Regions from separate parts of the Nocardioides sp. Kera G14 genome, predicted to be linked through region 1. Evidence: riboswitches for the same ligand, from Rfam matches in the RefSeq annotation. Region 1 holds a riboswitch; the other holds the start of a gene.
What was found. A riboswitch is a leader RNA that binds a small molecule or an ion and turns the genes downstream of it on or off. The one in region 1 is predicted to bind cobalamin.
Positions count from the first base shown of each region.

Region 1 (9,427 bases):
CCGGCCACCTACCTCGCTCCCGGGCCGACGTACGACGATGCGGACTGGGCAGAGCGCGTCGCCGTCCATCAAGCCCGGCGCTCGGCGAACTGGACAACGATCGAGTCGCACGATCTCGTCGGCGTCCTGGCGAGGACCGACGGCGACCTCATCGTCGACTGCCTCGGCACCTGGCTCACGGCCGTACTCGACGAGCGCGATCTGTGGGAGGTGTCCTCGGCCGAGGCGACCCGCGTGATCGAGCGAGAGGTCCGCGACGCCGCCGACGTCCTTCGCGTACGCGATCAGGGCGAACGGACGGTCCTCGTCACCAACGAGGTCGGCCTCGGAGTCGTGCCGTCCCACCGGTCCGGCCGGCTCTTCCGCGACCTGCTCGGCATGGTCAACCAGGAGGTGGCCGCAGCCTGCGACGAGGTCCATCTGGTCGTCGCAGGCCGCGTCGTCCTCCTCTAGATGTCCCTCTGCGACGTCGTAGCGGAGCCATGTGTGGCACATGGGCTTGAATGAGGCGTGCCCTTGCTCCCGGAACGAGCCTCCCGCTCCAGTGCAGCTCACGTAGAGGTCTTCGACTACAACTCCTATGTAATCGACGATTGCCTGTACAGGGAGTGGCGGCTTTGGGCGACCGGGATCTCCGGCGACGCGCCGTTAGAGGGCTGGTATCCGAAATCGGCGAACGGAGAGCACGTAATCGGACGGATCCGGGTCAAGCGGTGCGAGGAGGGACAAGACCATCACGATGGCCTGTCCGAACTCTTCACAGACGGCAGGAATATCCCTTGGGCGACCGAGATCCTGAACCTTGAGCTTGAGCCGGCGTTCCTTGGCCAACGGCTCGGAATGCTCCTTGTTCGCGCCGCGATCGCCCATCTGCCACCACATGAGATAGTGCTGTGCGAGCCAAAGGCGAACGAGTTTGACAATGTCCCGGCGGCGCGCCGTACGGCGGCGGTCGACGCCTTCTATAGGGGAATCGGCTTGGCCCCGGATGTGCGCTTGCCAGGCTATCTTCTCGCCCAACGCGCGGATCTGATTCTGTGACGGCTCGGCCTGCCGAAACCTCAAGGGACGTCAACCCTAGACGAACCCTAGGACCGAATCCGGACACGCGGCGTCACGCTTCGCTGCACCATGAGCGCCGGCCGACGGCCGCGCTCGAACTCGAAGAGGAGTGAAGGACACACCGCATCGGTCGAGCGCCAGCGGAAGAGGCTGCGAGCCGTCCGGCGTAACTCCTCGTCTGATCAACCGCGGCCTGCGGCCGGACCGATGTCCGTCGCAGGCCGCGGGCTGATCCGGCGGTGATCTCAGACAGCGACCGGCGTGTGGTCCTCGGCGAAGCGGCTCTCCTTGCCCGCCTTGGCACCTGCCGGGTCCAGCAGCTTCTGGGCCTGCGGTGCGAAGAGCAGAGCGATGCCGCCCCACAGGATCACCTGGTTGATGATCGAGTACACCCGGAACTTGGCCAGAAGGTCAGCCGGGAAGCCCGGGAACACGAGGTTTCCATCGGCATCCTTGAGCGGAAGCGGCGTCTCGGTGTCCTGCTTCCCGTACTCAACGACGTTGGCGTGCAGGTGACCCAGCGGCGGCAGGACCAGGAAGAGGATCGCCATGACGACCACGTATCCAGCACCCACGATCAGCACGGTCTTGTAGAGGCTCATCCGCGCGTGCAGTCGTTGGCCGATGTAGACGGCCAGGAACAGAGCGATGCACGAGACCAGGACGGTGACGAGGTAGAGCGTCCCGCGCGTGCGGATCGTCTCCTCGTGACCGATGGCCGGCGGGTTGGCCGGGTACTTCAGGAACGGCACCGCGAAGACGCCGAGGAAGTAGAAGACCGGCACGAGAAGGGCAAGCTGGAACGGGCGCACCCTGCCGACACGACCGATGGCCACGACGTACCCGACCGCGACCAGCGCGCCCATGGCGGCGCCGAAGAGGATCAGGCCGGCGCCGATGCCAACGTCCATCTGGATCGTCCGGCTGAAGATGTCGGGTCCAGCGGCGGGGACGGCGATCCCGGCTGCCTTGTCGAGCGCGTCCTGAGCGGCGTCACGCGCCGACTCGTAGTCGATCGCCTTGGAGATCACCGGCTCCGCGAAGATGCGCGCGAAAATGAAGGCGACGAGGCCCGCGACGGCTCCTGAGAGCGCGCCACGACCAATGAGTTGCTTCACCATGTTCTGTTGTTCTCCTGCTCGCCGAGGCTCAGTGGCAGGGGAAGCCGAGGAAGTGTCGGCCGTCGTGGAAGAACTCGTGGACGACCATGCTCTTGCCGAACACAGACATGGCGCCCTCGTCGACGCCGATGAAGTAGTAGACCAGCAGCGCGAGAAGCGCGACGCCGGCGAGGAGCGCGATCGTCGCCGCCTTGGCGGTGACGAGCGGCTGGGTGATGGGGCTGGAGATAGCAGACGTGTTGCTCACGTGATACTCCTTCTGGAATACAACGTTCCATGGATGGGCGGAGAACACGGCGTCGGAAGATCTGACTTCGGCCTCCTCGCGGAGACACTCACAGTGGCGTGACCGTGCCGGATTCTCACCGGCTTCCTCACGTACGACGTGTGAGGGAACCCTATCGCGGCAGCCGATGGGTGTCGACCGGAACGCCGTCGCGGAAGTGCGATTCCACGATCCTGCTGGAGGTCTCGGCGTCGACGTGGCCGTACCAGACGTCGTCGGGCTGGACGCTGATGACCGGCGCTTGGTTGCACGGGAACTGGCATCCGGTGTGGACGAGGAGCACGTCCGCGTCGCCGAGCTGGTGCTCCATCATCGAGAGGATCATGGCGCGCAGGTTGTCCTCGGCTCCCTTGGCCGTGCAGCGAGGACCACGGCAGATCATCACCTGATGGCGATGCCCCGTGACGTCCTCCCAAGCCGCGGAGGTGAGGCCGGGCTCGTCGCCGCCGATCGGCTTCGTCTCCGTGAGTACGTCGTCGAGCTGGTCGAGCTGCGAGGCGAGGCGCGTGGCCACGTAGACGGTCGGCTTGAGTCCGGCCCTCTCGCGCCACCAGTGGGCTGCGATCCGGCGAAGCCACGAGTGGGCCGGACCGATCGGCCCCGTGTTGACACCGACGAGCGTGATCGTGGTGGCGCCGTCATCGGCGATCTCCGTCAGTTCGCGCGAGAGTGAGGGGTCACCCATCTGAAGGAACGCCACGCTCCCGCCGCGCCGAGCCGCCTCGGCGGTCAGGAGGTCGCGGCGGTCGACGTCACTGACCGACATGCCGACGAGGACAAGGGCGTTCATCGGCTGCTGTCTCTCAGCGTGACCAGGGCCGCCAGAGCGGCTACGCAGGCGGCGCTGGCCCCCACGCGCCGGGCTATCCGGTTGGCGCCGACGATGTCATGGGGTTGAGCGGGGCGGCCGTCACCCATGATCGCGCGGTGCTCGATCCGACGTCCGCCGTAGTAGTGGTTGGTGCCGCCTAAGCGGATGCCCAGCGCGCCGGCGAAGGCTGACTCAGCGACTCCCGCGTTGGGACTTGGGTGGCCGGACGCGTCGCGCCGCCAGGTCGTCCAGGCCGCGCGGGCGCGACGCGGGTCGGCGGCCATCGTCAGCAGTCCGACAAGTCGTGCGGCGGGCCACGTGGCCAGGTCGTCGAGTCGGGCCGAGGCCCAGCCGTAGTTCTCATAGCGGGCGTTGTGGTGCCCGACCATCGCGTCGAGGGTGTTGGCCGCCCGGTAGCCGAGCAGCCCCGGCACACCGAGCACGGCTCCCCACATCAGCGGCCCGGTGATCGCGTCGGCGGTGTTCTCGGCGACCGACTCGATAACGCCGCGGGAGATCTCCGACGCATCTAGCTCGTCGGTGTCGCGTCCGATCAGACGCTTGACCTGCATCCGGGCGGCAGGCAGGTCGCCTGCGGTAAGGACAGCGTGGACGTTGTCGGCCTCGCGCTCCAAGGAGCGGCCACCGAGCACCGTCCACGTCGCAGCGGCGATGACGAGGGTGCGCGCAATCGGGCGCTCGTGCGTAAGGCTCTCGGAGACGGCTCCAGCCGCCACAGCTCCGCCGACGAGAACCGCATTGTGGACGGCTCCGCGAGCGCGCGAGTCGGCGTAGATCCGCGACTCCAGCAGGTTGGCGAGGCGGCCGAAGCCGGCCACCGGGTGGTATCGCTGCGGGTCGCCGAGCACACGATCAGCGGCGTACCCGAGCAGGAGCCCCATGGTGCGCGCCCTCATGCGAGGGTCACCAAGATCGTGGCGAAGGCGAGCTCGATGGCCGCTCCGAAGACGTCTCCGGTCACGCCGCCGAAGCGGCGGACGGCACGGGCGATGACGATCACGACCACGAGGAGCGCCAAGGCGACGGCCACGACGCCGCGCCACCAGTCGAGCCCCACCCATGCAGCGGCACCTGCAAGAGCGGCGGCGCCAACAATCCAGCCGACGGCTGCGACGACGCGCGGCACGGTCTCGGTGTAGAGCTTGCCGAGGCCGTCAGCACGAGCCGGCCTGATCCCCCGCGCACAGCAAGCAACCAGCGCGAGGCGCGAGGCGCAGAGCGCGACCACGAGCAGAGCTGCCACGCGGCCGGCGTCGGACATCTCGACCAGCGCGGCAAGGGCCGCAACTTGGAGGCCCAGGACGAGGACGATTGCCACGACGCCGGCTGGACCCGACGTACCCGTCTTCATCACGGCAAGAGACCGCTCGCGGTCGTAGGAGGCCGACATCCCGTCCGTGATGTCGGAAAGGCCATCCAAGTGGAAGCCACGGTTCCCCAGCACGGCCACCCCGATCGCCAGGAGGGCGGTGACGAGTGGGGGCAGGTTCCACCATCCGCCGAGGAGGACGACCAGTCCGGCGGCGATCCCGAGAGGAAGTGCCGCGAGTGGAGCGATCACCATCGCGAGCGCCGCCCGGCGTCGATCGACGACCGCGGGCGGCTTCACCGGCACCGCGGTGAGCGTCCCGAGGGCGAGACGCCAGGCGTCGACGAGCATCAGGCTCCGAGCTCGCTCAGCAGGGCGACATCCCGCAACAGTGCGGCGGCCGATCGCACCACGGGAACCGCTGCGACAGCACCCGACCCCTCGCCGAGGCGCATACCGAGGTCGAGCAGCGGCTCAAGACCCATCTTGGCCAGGGCGAGCGCCTGCGCGGGCTCGGTGGAGCGGTGACCGGCTGCGTACCACGCGGCGGCGCCGGGCTCGATCCGGTCCGCGGTCAGGGCGCAGGCAACGCTCATCAGCCCGTCGAGCAGCACCGGCACGCCTTCCTGGGCGGCCGCGAGCAGGAAGCCGGTGCTCGCGGCGAGGTCGGCCGAGCCAAGGGCCGCCAGGGTCTCGATCGGGTCGTCGGCACGCGCGCCGGCTCGCGCCAGTGCGGCGTCCACCACGGAGACCTTGTGGAGCAGGGCGGCGCCGTCGATCCCGGTGCCGCGGCCCACGACCTCCGCGCCGGGCAGCCCGAGGGCCGCGGCGATCATCGCGGCGGCGGGTGTGGTGTTGCCGATGCCCATGTCGCCGCTGATGAGGAGCTGGCCGCCGGCCTTGATCTCCTCGCGCGCCACCGCGGCTCCGGCGGCGAGTGCCGCCTGGGTCTGCTCGCCCGTGAGCGCGTCTTCGATGTGGATGGCGCCACTGGCCCGTCGCACCTTGTGGGCCGTGAGCGCGGCCCTGGTGTCGGGGTCGAGGTCGTCGAAGTCCTCATCCACGCCCAGGTCGAGCACGCGTACGGCGACACCGTGAGCGTTCGCGAGAGCGCTGACGCCCGCCTTCCCGAGCAGGAACGTGCGGACCATCGCACCGGTGATCGCGGGCGGGAAGGCGGAGACGCCGTGCGCCGCGACACCGTGGTCCCCGGCGAAGATCACGAGACGGACGTTGTCGACCGCGGCGGGAGGCACTTGGCCCTGGCAGGCGGAGACCCAGACAGCGAGGTCGCCGAGCCGCCCGAGAGCCCCAGGCGGTGTCGCGAGCGCGCCAAGACGCTTGGCTGCGTGGTCGCGTGCGATGTCGGAGGGTGCGGAGACTCGGGGCATGAGGTGGTCCTGACTGATGGTTAGGCGGGCTGGCGGGCGGGCAGGCGGTCGATGCCGGCGAAGAGCTGGACGGTCGTCGATTGCGGCCGGACGGCGATGCGGACCCAACTGGAGTCGAGACCGGGGAAGGTGTCGGCCCGGCGTACGGCGATGCCGTCCTCGCGCAGGGCGGCGTGTGCGCTGTCCCCGAGACGTGCCAGGACGTACGGCGCCGAGGACGGGACGAAGTCGATGCCGCGTCCGCGGAGGCCACCTTGGAGGAAGTCGCCCCAGTGCTGAAGCTCGTGGGCGCGCCGACGGGTCTCCGCGGTGGCGTTTCTCTTGCTGCACTCGATGAGCGCGGCGAGAGCCGGAGTCGAGACCGACCACGGAGTCTGGAGGTCGGCGAGCTGGCGCACGACGAGGTTGTCGCCGACGACGTACCCGGCTCGGATGCCGGGGATGGACCAGTGCTTGGTGAGGCTGCGCAGCACGACGAGTCCTCGGAGGCGCTCGCGGACCAGCGACTCGCTCTCTCCCGGGACGGCATCCATGAATGCCTCGTCGACGACGACGAGTCGGCCCTTGCGCCGCAGCTTCTTGATGACGGCTGCCGGGTGCAGGACGCCGGTGGGGTTCGTCGGGTTTCCCACGATGACCAGATCGGCGTCCTCCGGCACGTCGTCCGGGTCGAGCGCGAAGCCGCGCTCGGGGCGGCACAGGACGCTGGTGACCTTGTGGCCAGCCTGCTCCAGGGCCGCGTGGGGCTCGGTGAACTGGGGATGGACGACGACGGGGTTGCGCCACGGGCGCAGCCGCGCGATCAGAGTGAAGGCTTCCGCGGCCCCCGCGGTGGGGAGCACCTCGTCGCCTCTGCGGCTGTGTCGCTGCGCGACCGCCGACCGGGCGGCCGAGGCGTCGGGGTAGGACACGGCTTCAGCCAAGGAAGCGCGTAGGGCGCGTTCGAGCCACTCGGGGCGAGGGCCTTCGTAGACGTTGACGGCGAAGTCGAGCAGGCCGCGGCCGGTCTCGGCGTCCCCGTGGTGACGCAGCGGACGCCGGGGTGTCGGTGTCGGGGGCGCCGTCGTGGGCTCAGTGAGGGACGCGCTCTCCTCGGCGAGCGACGGATCAAGGTGGCTTCGGTGCCGTGGTGCGTTACGCGCGGCGTCAGCGAATCGCTGGGCGAGGTGAGGATGACCTGCCCAGTGAACGTGGAGGTAGGAGGCGTGGAGGGTCGGGGTGGCGAATCCGGTCGCGTCGCCGTCGATCTCCCAGGCCGGCGCGTCACCCGTGACAGGGGTGGTCCGCGTCTTGTGGAACTCGTGGCCGGTGACCTGCTCCCCGGCGCGGGTGAGCAGTGAGTCGGTCACCGCGGTCGCCACGGGATAGCGCAGCGTGAGCCGTTCATTCATCGCCGCGGTGGCCGGGAGTACGCCGGCCATCGGCGAGCCGTCGAGCGTCTCGGCGAGATAGAGCAGCCCAGCGCACTCGGCGACGGTCGGGACGCCGGACGCAACGGCGTCACGCAGGTCGTGGAGCAGCGCACGGTTGGCCGCGAGCTCTGCGGCGTACACCTCAGGAAAGCCGCCGCCGAGGTAGATCCCCTGCGTGCCCTCGGGAAGTGCGGTGGCGGCGATGGGGTCGAAGGTGACGACCTCGCAGCCGGCCGCGCGGAGCAGCTCTTCGGTCTCGGCGTAGCGGAAAGTGAACGCGCGGCCACCCGCCACGGCGATCACCGGGCGCTCGCCCCCGGCGACCGGCTGCACCTCGTCGGCAGGAGTCCACGGCGCTGCGTCGAGGTCGGGCGCGCTTCGGGCGACGGCGAGGATCGCGTCGAGGTCGAGATGCGCGGCCACCTGCTCGCCGAGCCGGTGCAGGAGCGCCACGGAGCCGTCACGCTCGGCCGCGGGTACGAGCCCGAGATGGCGCGAGGGGGTGGCGAGTTCCTCGTCGCGCGGCAGCAGGCCGAGGACAGGCAGCCCGGTCCGTTCCATCGCCGCGACGATCTCGGCGTCGTTGCGAGGCGAGCCGGTCCGGTTGAGGACGACGCCGGCGATGTTCACTGTGTCGTCGTACGCCGCCATGCCCGCGGCGATCGCGGCGGCGGTCCGTGACATCCGGGCGACGTCGACGACGAGGATCACCGGAGAGCCGGTCAGCTTGGCGAGGTGTGCTGTCGAGGAGTAGCCGTCGGTGCCCAACCGACCGTCGTACAGGCCCATCACGCCCTCGATGACCGCCACGTCGGCACCTCGCGCACCGTGCAACAGAAGCGGCACGATGCGTTCTTCACCGACCAGATGGGGGTCGACGTTGCGGCCCGGACGACCGGTCGCGAGCGCGTGATAGCCGGGGTCGATGTAGTCGGGTCCGACCTTGTGTCCGCTGACCTTGTGACCGGCGATGCGCAGTGCGGCCATCAGGCCGGTGGCGACGGTGGTCTTGCCCTGTCCCGTCGAGGGGGCAGCGACGACGAGGCGGGGCAGGCTCACCATTCGATGCCCGCCTGGCCCTTCTGCCCACGGTCCATCTGGTGCTTGACCTTCGCCATCTCGGTGACCAGATCAGCCGCCTCGACCAGCGCCGGGTTGGCGCGGCGCCCGGTCACGACGACGAACTGGCGGCCGGGGCGGTCGCGAAGCGTCGAGACCACGTCGTCGACGTCGACCCAGCCCCACTCCATCGGATAGGTGAACTCGTCCAGGACGTAGAGGTCGTGTCGCTCCTCAGCGATCCGGCGCTTCACCTCCGCCCAGCCCTCCGCAGCATCGCGAGCGTGGTCCTCGGCATCCCCGGCCTTGCGCGACCACGACCAGCCCGAGCCCATCTTGTGCCACTCGACCGGGCCGCCCTCGCCGGTCTCCTCGTGGAGCTGACCCAGCCGCTCCAGAACCGCCTGCTCACCGATCCGCCACTTGGCCGACTTCACGAACTGGAAGACCCCGATGTCCCATCCCTGGTTCCAGGCACGGATCGCCATCCCGAAGGCGGCACTCGACTTTCCCTTGCCATCACCGGTGTTGACCATCAGTAGTGGGAGTCTGCGGCGCTGCGCGGTGGTGAGTCCGTCCTCGGGTACGACGATGGGCTGTCCCTGCGGCATCAGGCGGCTCCCTTCACGGCGACGGTGAGCGCCTGTGCGCTGACCTCGGAGACGGGCAGGTGCTCGGCTCGCAGATGCACAGCGAGCCTGCGGGCGAGGCCGAGACGCAGCGGCCCACGCTCGCCGTCGACCACGATCGTCGTGACGCCGAGCCCGGCGAGGTGGTCGGCCGCCTGAAGTGAGCGCGTGACCGCGTCCTTCCCGCCGGTGGCCCGGCCGTCGGTGACGACGACGAGCAAGGGCCGGAGCCGGGAGTCGCGGAGGCGCTCCCGCTGGAGCACGCGGGCAGCCTCCAGCAGGCCTTCCGCCAGGGGTGTCCGGCCGCCGGCGGGAAGTTCCTCGAG
Region 1 is NZ_CP085839.1:1,410,400-1,419,826, reverse strand. It holds gene LH076_RS07020 (bifunctional adenosylcobinamide kinase/adenosylcobinamide-phosphate guanylyltransferase) at 1-453, shown strand, start outside; gene LH076_RS07015 (hypothetical protein) at 511-1,041, shown strand; gene LH076_RS07010 (CbtA family protein) at 1,308-2,183, opposite strand; gene LH076_RS07005 (CbtB domain-containing protein) at 2,212-2,430, opposite strand; adenosylcobalamin (AdoCbl) riboswitch at 2,433-2,584, opposite strand; gene LH076_RS07000 ((2Fe-2S) ferredoxin domain-containing protein) at 2,582-3,259, opposite strand; gene LH076_RS06995 (cobalamin biosynthesis protein) at 3,256-4,197, opposite strand; gene cobS (adenosylcobinamide-GDP ribazoletransferase) at 4,194-4,961, opposite strand; gene cobT (nicotinate-nucleotide--dimethylbenzimidazole phosphoribosyltransferase) at 4,961-6,001, opposite strand; gene LH076_RS06980 (cobyrinate a,c-diamide synthase) at 6,022-8,475, opposite strand; gene cobO (cob(I)yrinic acid a,c-diamide adenosyltransferase) at 8,469-9,083, opposite strand; gene LH076_RS06970 (VWA domain-containing protein) at 9,083-9,427, opposite strand, start outside.

Region 2 (9,427 bases), 160 kb from region 1:
CGAGGACCGAGTCCGACTGACCGGTGCCGGCGACGTTGACGAGCACGCCGAGGCCACCGAGCTTCGTGGCGAGGCTGTCGACGATGTCGCCGGCTGTCGGGCTGGCGGCGTCGAAGCGCTCGACGAAGCAGCGTTGACCCCGCTTCTCGATCTCGCTGACGGTGTCGAGCACACCGTCCATGTCGTGGTGGACGGTCAGGCCGACGTCGTACCCCTCGGAGGCGAGCAGTTTGGCGGTGGCAGCGCCCATACCGGAGTCGCTGCCGGTGACGATGGCGAGCAGTGGATGCGTCATGTCTGGGCTGTTTCCAGATTCCCGCGGACTACACGGGGCGGCGCGGTCGCCTTGTCAGTGCCGGGGTGGGCGACGGGTACGGCCCTCGTCGGGCTCCCTGAGGTCGTGCTGGATCTGCCGCGCCCGCTTGCGCTCGAACAGGAGGATCAGGACCACCACGCCGGCTGCGACCACGAGGGAGGCGATCACGCTGAACAGGCTCATGTCACTCCTCAGGCTTCGTCATCCGGGCCATGAGCGGGCTCATCAGGGCGTCGGGCATATGGGTCCCGGCCTCGGCCTGGAAACGGTTCTTCAGCGAGCCGGCGACGACCGACGCCTTGCCCGCCATCAGCGCCTTGAAGCCGTCCTTGGCCACGTCGGCGGGGTCGTCCTTCGTGCCTTGGCCCACCGGCGTGTCCTCCATGTGGGCGCGGATGAAGAACTCCGTGTCCGTCGGGCCGGGCATCAGTGAGGTCACGGTGACACCGGTGTCCTTGAGCTCCTCGCGGATGCCCTCGGCGAAGGAGTGGACGAACGCCTTCGAGGCGGCGTACGTCGCGTAGTAGGGCCCCGGGGCCACCGCCGCGATCGAGGACGTGACCAGGATGCGTCCCTCACCGGCGGCGACCATGTCGTGGAGGACGAGCTTGGCGAGATGGACGGTCGAGCGGACGTTGAGGTCGATCAGCCTCAGGTCGTCGACGAGCTCGGTCTGGTCGAAGCGACCGCCGACACCGACGCCGACGTTGAGCATGGCCACCTTCGGCACACCGCGCTTCCGCACCGCCTCGTAGAGGCGGGTCACGCCTTCGGACTCGGCCAGGTCGACCTGGACCGGCAGCGCGGTCCCTGTCGAGCCTGCGTAGGTGGCGGAGAGCTCGGCCGCCACCGCGGTGATCTCCGGTTCATCGGCGGCGATGACCACCTCGTATCCGTGGGTCACCAGCTCCGCGGCCAGCGCCCGTCCGATACCGCTCGACGCTCCCGTGACGACGGCAACCTGCCCCTGCTCGATCGTGGTCATATTCGGGCTGTAGCCAGATTCCGGCGGACTACACGGTGCCGTAGCCTGCGCGATCATGACTGGTCACACGGTGCTCGCGGTGCCGGTGCCCGTCCTCGATGCGGTCGTGCGGGAGCGGACGGCGTTCTACGACGCCAGCTTCGTGTCGACGGACCCCGACTTCGTGCATGCGCACATCACGGTGCTCGCCCCGTGGGTCACGGAGCCGACGCAGCGGGACCTCGAGGTCGTCGGTGACCTCGCGGCGACGGTCGAACCCGTCGAGATCGTGCTCGAGGAGGTGGTCGAGTTCCGGGGCGGCGTCATTCATCTCCGGCCCGAGCCGGACGAGCCCTTCCGCAAGCTCACAGCTGCGCTGACGGCCGCGTTTCCCGACTTCCTGCCGTACGGCGGCGCCTTCCCGGATCCTGTGCCGCACCTGACCCTCGACCACCCCGCGGGCGGCGTCAGGCGTGCTGACGTCGAAGAACGGATGCGGGATCATCTGCCGGTGACCTTCCGCATGGACCGGCTCGACCTGCAGTGGTGGGCCAACGACGACTGCCGGTTGCTGCACCGGTGGCACCTCGGCTCGACCGGCTCCGGCGCGTGAGCGGGCTGCTCGTCGCCGGCACCACGTCGGACGCCGGCAAGTCGGTCGTCACGACCCGTCTCTGTCGCGCCTTCGCCCGTCGGGGCGTGCGGGTGGCGCCGTACAAGGCACAGAACATGTCCACCAACTCGGTGGTGTGCGCCGACCTGGTCGAGGCTCACCTCGACGTCGACGTCCTGCTCACGCTTGCCCGGGAGGGAGTCCGATGAAGGCTGCCCGTGTCTTGGTCACCGGCGGTGTCCGCTCGGGGAAGTCCCGCCATGCCGAATCCCTCCTGCCCGCTGACGCACCGGTGACCTATGTCGCCGCAGGCCCGTCACCCGAGGACGAGAGCGATGCCGACTGGGCCACGCGTGTCCGCGAGCACCGTGACGCACGCCCGGAGCACTGGACGACGCTCGAGACCCGCGACCTCGCAGGCTCGCTGTCGTCAGCCGGGCCCGTGATCGTCGACTGCCTCGGCACCTGGCTCACCGCGTTGCTCGACGAGGACGAGTTGTGGGACGCCCCGGCTGACGTCGCCACCTCCACCGTCCTGGCCGAGGTCTCGCGCGCTGTCGCCGCCCTGGACGCACGGTCGGAGATGACGGTGCTGGTGACCAACGAGGTGGGACTCGGCATCGTGCCGACGTACCGATCGGGACGGCTCTTCCGTGACCTGCTGGGACTGGTCAACCAGCGCGTCGCCGAGCACTGCGACGAGGTGCATCTCGTCGTTGCCGGTCGCGTGCTCGTGCTCTGAGCGCGACACGCCGACGACACGCGGGCCACAACATCTGGTCCCACGTCTGGGATCCGATCCCACATATGGTGCTCCTGCAGCTGAACCAGGGAATCCGGTGAGAGTCCGGGACTGCCCCGCAACGGTGAGCGCGCTCCCCCGCAAGGGAGGCGTGCGAGTCCGATACCTGACAGTGCACCGCGCCCGTCGGGCGTGGTGGTCCGAGGCCTCGAGGGTGGGCTGACGCCAGGCGCCACCTCGCGGTGGCCGTCCCGTCGTCTCCTCTCGAGCAACTCCGAGGGGAGCACCTGTGGAAATCCGCAAACGCAACGGCGACAGCGAGCCCGTTGACGTCACCAAGATCGCCGTCGTCGCCGACACTCTTCAACTCCGGGACGCGGCACTCACAGATGTCCTCGTGCTACCTCGTCGACTCCCCGCGCGACGAGCTCGACTCGATCTACAGCCGGTATGCGCAGATCGCCAAGCTGTCGAAGTTCGCCGGCGGCATCGGCATCTCGTTCTCCCGCGTCCGGGGCCGTGGTGCGCTGATCCGCGGCACCAACGGCGCCTCCAACGGCATCGTGCCGTTCCTCAACACGCTCGACGCATCGGTCGCGGCGGTCAACCAGGGCGGCCGACGCAAGGGGGCCGCGTGTGTGTACCTGGAGTCGTGGCACCCGGACATCGAGGAGTTCCTCGAGCTGCGGGAGAACACGGGTGAGGACGCCCGGCGTACGCACAACCTCAACCTCGCCAACTGGATCCCCGACGAGTTCATGCGCCGCGTGGAGGCGGACGGGGACTGGTCGCTGATCGACCCCGACGTCGCCCCGGAGCTCGTGGACCTGTGGGGGCCGGCGTTCGACGTCCGCTACCGCGCGGTGGAGGCCGCCGGGCAGGTGGTGCGTACGATGAGGGCGCGCGACCTCTACGCGAAGATGATGCGCACGCTCGCCCAGACGGGCAACGGGTGGATGACCTTCAAGGACGCGTCCAACCGCACCTGCAACCAGACGAGTGACGAGCATGTCGGGCCGGGCCATCCGACCGTCCACCTCTCCAACCTGTGCACCGAGATCATCGAGGTCTCGTCGGACTCGGAGACGGCCGTCTGCAACCTGGGGTCGATCAACCTTGCGCAGCATGTGACGAGCGGCGAGCTCGACTGGGAGAAGCTGCGCGACACCGTACGGACGGCGGTGCCGTTCCTCGACCGGGTGATCGACATCAACTACTACCCGTCGGCGGAGTCGGCTGCGTCCAACCCACGCTGGCGTCCCATCGGACTGGGGCTGATGGGCCTGCAGGACGTCTTCTTCGCCCTCGGGCTGTCGTTCGACTCGGCTGAGGCGCTCGAGCTCTCCACCAGGATCCAGGAGGAGATCTACCTGACGGCGCTGGAGGTCTCGGCGTCGCTGGCCGTCCAGCACGGTCCGCATCCCGCGTACGCCGACACCCGGGCGGCGAAGGGGCAGCTGCAGCCGGACCTCTGGGACACGACTCCGACGCAGACCGCCCGGTGGTCCGCTCTTCGCGACAAGGTGGCCGAGACGGGGCTGCGCAACTCGCTGCTGCTGGCGATCGCGCCCACCGCCACGATCGCCTCCATCGCCGGTTGCTACGAGTGCATCGAGCCGCAGGTCTCCAACCTGTTCAAGCGCGAGACGCTGTCGGGTGAGTTCCTCCAGATCAACACGACGCTGGTGCGCGAGCTCAAGACGCGCGGCCTCTGGACCGCGGACGTGCGCGAGCAGATCAAGCGTGCCGAGGGCTCCATCCAGGGCATCTCCGCCATTCCGGAGGACCTCCGGCTGCTCTACCGCACCGCCTGGGAGCTGCCGCAGAAGGCGCTGATCGATCTCGCGGCCGCGCGGTCGCCGTACCTCGACCAGAGCCAGTCGCTCAACCTCTTCATGGCCGGCCCGACCATCGGGAAGCTCTCCTCGATGTACCGCTACGCGTGGCAGCAGGGGCTCAAGACGACGTACTACCTGCGCTCGCGACCTGCGACGCGGATCCAGCAGGCGACCGTGTCGGTCACGGCGGCTGAGGCCGTGGCCTGCTCCCTGGAGAACCCCGAGCACTGTGAGGCCTGCGAATGAACCTTCTCGACCCCGGCATGGACCTCACGCTGCGTCCGATGCGCTACCCGCACTTCTTCGACCGCTTCAAGGACGCGATCAAGAACACCTGGACGGTCGAGGAGATCGACCTGCATACCGATCTCAAGGATCTCGCCAGGATGTCGCCGGCGGAGCGACATCTGATCTCCCGCCTCGTGGCCTTCTTCGCGACCGGCGACACGATCGTGGCGAACAACCTCGTGCTCAACCTCTACCAGCACGTCAACTCCCCCGAAGGCCGCCTCTACCTCTCCCGGCAGCTCTTCGAGGAGGCGGTGCACGTGCAGTTCTACCTGAACCTGCTCGACACCTACGTCCCGGACGAGACCGAGCGGTTCGAGGCCTTCGCCGCCGTGGAGAACATCCCGTCGATCAAGCACAAGGCGGACTTCTGCTTCAAGTGGATCGACTCCCTCGGCGACCTCCACCGGCTGGAGACCAGGGAGGACCGGCGGGCGTTCCTGCTCAACCTGATCTGCTTCGCCGCGGTCATCGAGGGGCTCTTCTTCTACGGAGCCTTCGCCTATGTCTACTTCCTACGATCGCGGGGGCTGCTCAACGGGCTTGCCTCGGGCACCAACTGGGTCTTCCGTGATGAGTCGATGCACATGGCGTTCGCCTTCGACGTGGTCGACACGGCTCGTGCGGAGGAGCCGGAGCTGTGGGATGACGAGCTGACCGCGCAGGTCCGGGAGATGCTGAGGGAGGGCGTCGACGCGGAGGCGCAGTTCGCCGAGGACCTGCTGGGTCGTGGCGTCGCCGGGCTGTCGACGGCCGACATGCGCTCCTACCTGGAGTTCGTCGCCGACCGTCGCATGGAGCGGCTCGGTCTGCCGATCATCTACGGCTCGGCCAACCCGCTGGCCTTCATGGAGCTGCAGGACGTGCAGGAGCTCTCGAACTTCTTCGAGCGCAAGGTCTCGGCCTACCAGGTCGGCGTGACCGGCACGGTGGGCTTCGACGAGGAGTTCTAGGCGTACGCCGGGCGGCCGCTGTTCCGTGGCCGCCCGGCTCACGCCAGGACGACGAGGATCGTGGCGAGCGCCAGTTCGACGGCCGCCCCGAAAACATCTCCCGTCACGCCGCCGAAGCGCCGCATGGCGCGGGCACAGAGGACGAGGACCACCACCAGGGCAAGGGCTGCGGCGAGGGCGCCGCGCCAGAACGCGATCCCGGCCCACTCGCTGGCGGTGGCGAGGGCGACTGCGCCGGCGAGCGACAGGAGGGCCACCGTCTCACGCGGCACCGTCTCGGTGAACGTGCGGCCGAGTCCGTCGGGACGAGCCGCCACGAAGCCTCGAGCGCAACAGGTCGCGAGCGCGAGCCGTGAGACACAGAGCGCCACACCGACGAGCACGGCGACGTGGAGAGCGGCCGCCCGCTCGAGGCGCGCGGCGAAGAGGGAGCACTGCTGGCCACCGCAGCCAATCACCGCGTCCCACGGCGCGCCTCGGACCAACCCGTCGATCGCTGCCACCTGGAGCCCCACCACGAGCACGATCGCGACGACCCCCGCAGGCCCGGACGTGCCAGTCTTCATCACGGCCAGCGATCGCTCTCGATCGAACGAGGCAGCCATCCCGTCGACGACATCGGAGAGCCCGTCGAGGTGGAAGGCGCGGTTGCCCAGCACGACCGCCCCGATCGCCAACAGAGCAATGACGAGCGACGGCAGGTCGAGCCAGATCCCGCCGAAGACGATCGCCCCCGCCGACGCCGCCAGGGGCAGGACCGCCAGCGGCGCAAGCATCATCGCCCACATGGCTCGCCGGCGGTCGACCGTCGCGGGCGGCCTCACAGGGAGGGCAGTCAGCGTCCCGACGGCCAGTCGCCACGCGTCCCGCAGCATGCTCACCGCCGAACTCGGTCACTGCGAGTCACCTGGTGGCGCTGAGCCACCGAGGTTCCGCTGGTCCCTGTGGTCACGCGTCCGGCATCAGGTCGGCGAGCAGCGCGACGTCCCGCAACAGGGCGGCGGCCGAGCGCACGACCGGCACGGCCGCGACCGCGCCGGAGCCTTCGCCGAGCCGCAGGCCGAGGTCGAGCAGCGGCTCAAGACCGAGCTTCGACAGCGCCAGCGACTGGGCGGGCTCGGTCGAACGGTGACCGGCGGCGAACCACGCGGCCGCACCCGGCGCGAAGCGGTCGGCGGTCAGCGCACACGCGACTGACATCAGGCCGTCCAGCAGCACGGGGACACCGTGGGAGGCGGCATACAGCAGGAAGCCGGTGGTGGCGGCCAGGTCCGCCGAGCCGACCGCCTGCAGGGTCTCCAGCGGGGAGTCCAGGCGATCGCCCGCGCGACGCAGCGCCGCATCGACCACGTCGATCTTGTGCAGGAGCCCGGCCTCGTCGATGCCGGTGCCGCGGCCGACGACCTCCGACGCCGGCAGGCCCAGAGCCGCAGCGACCATCGCCGCCGCGGGCGTGGTGTTGCCGATGCCCATGTCACCGCTGATCAGCAGCTGTGCGCCGGCGGCGATCTCCTCGGCGGCGACGGCAGCACCCGCGTCCAGCGCGGCCTGCGTCTGCTCGGCGGTGAGCGCGTCCTCGAGGTGGAGCGCACCCGACGAGCGCCGGACCTTGTGCGCCTGCAGGGGCTCGCGCACCTCGGCCGGCAGATCCTCGAAGTCCTCATCGACACCCAGGTCCAGCACGCGCACTGCGACGCCGTGCGCACCGGCCAGCGCCGTCACGCCGGACTTCGCGGCGAGGAAGGTCCGCACCATCGCGCCCGTGATCGCAGGCGGGAAGGCCGAGACGCCGTGCGCCGCGACACCGTGGTCGCCGGCGAAGATCACGAGGCGTACGTCGTCGACCGGCGCAGGCGGGCACACCCCCTGCGTCGCCGCGACCCACACGCCCAGCTCGCCGAGTCGGCCCAGCGCACCCGGCGGCGTGGCCAGCCCCGCGAGCCGCTCAGCGGCCGCGGCTCGGACGGTCTCGGACGGCGGTGTGATCTCTCGGGGAGTCATGCGGCGGAGTCTAGGGTGACGGGATGACCGTGCTCATCACCGCCGCCGAGCTCGCCGAGGCCCTCGCCTCCCCCACCCCGCCGGTCGTGCTCGACGTCCGCTGGAAGCTGGGCGGCCCGCCGGGACACGGCGACTACCTCACCGGCCACATCCCCGGTGCGGTGTACGTGCCGCTGGAGTGGGAGCTCGCGACACAGGGGAAGCCCGAGGATGGCCGTCACCCGCTGCCCAGCGTCGAGACCCTGCAGGAGGCAGCCCGCCGATGGGGCGTGGACGACGGCGATCTCGTGGTGGCCTACGACGCGAACGGTTGCCTGGCTGCCGCGCGCCTGTGGTGGCTGCTCCGTTGGGCCGGGGTCGCCGACGTACGACTCCTCGACGGCGGCCTCGACGCCTGGACCACCGAGGGCTACGAGCTCACGACCGACGACGTCACTCCCGCGGTCGGTGATGTCACGTTGACGCCGGGCCACCTTCCCGTGCTGCCCTTGGACGAGGTCGAGCGCTACGACGGCGTGCTGCTCGATGCCCGCGCGCCGGAGCGGTACCGCGGCGAGAGCGAGCCGATCGACCCCAAGGCCGGTCACATCCCCGGCGCGCTCAACGCCCCCACCGGTGCCAACCTCACGGCCGACGGCCACTTCCTCCCCGCCGACGTGCTCAAGGCCCACTTCGGGACACTGGGCGTCGACGGCCGGCGCCCCGTGGCTGCCTACTGCGGCTCGGGGGTCACGGCTGCCCACGAGGTCGCGGCGCTCGCGATCGCGGGGATCGAGGCGTCGCTCTACCCCGGCTCGTGGAGCCAGTGGAGCAACCTCGACCGCCCGGTCGCCACCGAGTGACGCAGTCAGTGGATCGGCAGTGTGACCGTCCTGGTCGCCTCGTCGAAGTCGTTGACCCGCACGGTCACCGCCAAGGTCCAGTCCCCCACCACCGGCACGCTGACCAGGCCGGTGCTGTGACCGACGTCAACGTGCTGCAGGGTGACCGGCAGCGGCCCGACGTCGCGGCTCGGCAGGGTGACCGTGGCGGTCAGCTCGACCGGGTCGGCCGGCTGGCCGTCCTTGTCGAAGACGTAGAGGTGCAGCTCCATCTGGCGTGAGGCCGCCGGCACGGCAGAGACCTGCACGGTGTCGCCCTCGATCGTCAGGTTCTTCGCCACGGTCGGGCGGTAGGCCGTCGCCGCCGGCTCGGTCGCGACCAGCCCCGATGTCACACCCAGCACGGCGACCAGCGCGACCACCTCGAGGAGCACCGTCCGGCCGAGTGCGGACCGGGTCGTCGACGTACGCAGGGAGCGGCGGGAGGCGTAGGCGATCGCCACGATGACGACGACGAGGCCGACCTTCACGGAGAGCAGGTGGCCGTACGTCGTGTCCGCCAGCGCTCCGAGCGAGCGGACCTGCCGCCAGGCCTGGAAGAGGCCGGTCACGACGAGCACGCCCACGGACACGAGGGCCACGAGCGAGAAGCGACGTAGGACCTCCCGGGCGTCGGGCTGGCGCCAGACGCGGTCGACCACCAGCTGGGCGAGGCCGCCGAGCCAGACCATCATCGAGAGGGCGTGCAGCGTCCAGCTCGGCACCGAGATCGGCCGCGCGTCACCTGCGGCGGCGTGGCCGGCCAGGGCGAAGGTCAGGGCCACCAGGACCGCGAAGATCCCACACACCGCGCCCCATTCGGCGATGCGAAGGCGGTCCTTCGCGAGGACC
Region 2 is NZ_CP085839.1:1,253,811-1,263,237, reverse strand. It holds gene LH076_RS06285 (SDR family oxidoreductase) at 1-295, opposite strand, end outside; gene LH076_RS06280 (hypothetical protein) at 350-499, opposite strand; gene LH076_RS06275 (SDR family NAD(P)-dependent oxidoreductase) at 501-1,301, opposite strand; gene LH076_RS06270 (2'-5' RNA ligase family protein) at 1,357-1,893, shown strand; partial or broken gene LH076_RS06265 (cobyric acid synthase CobQ) at 1,890-2,048, shown strand; gene LH076_RS06260 (bifunctional adenosylcobinamide kinase/adenosylcobinamide-phosphate guanylyltransferase) at 2,099-2,635, shown strand; cobalamin riboswitch at 2,685-2,824, shown strand; gene LH076_RS06255 (ribonucleoside-diphosphate reductase subunit alpha) at 2,878-4,719, shown strand; gene LH076_RS06250 (ribonucleotide-diphosphate reductase subunit beta) at 4,716-5,714, shown strand; gene LH076_RS06245 (adenosylcobinamide-GDP ribazoletransferase) at 5,753-6,589, opposite strand; gene cobT (nicotinate-nucleotide--dimethylbenzimidazole phosphoribosyltransferase) at 6,663-7,715, opposite strand; gene LH076_RS06235 (sulfurtransferase) at 7,739-8,557, shown strand; gene LH076_RS06230 (copper resistance protein CopC) at 8,563-9,427, opposite strand, start outside.
Region 2: linked by a shared signal. The riboswitch ahead of LH076_RS06255 (ribonucleoside-diphosphate reductase subunit alpha) and the one ahead of LH076_RS07005 (CbtB domain-containing protein) in region 1 are both predicted to bind cobalamin.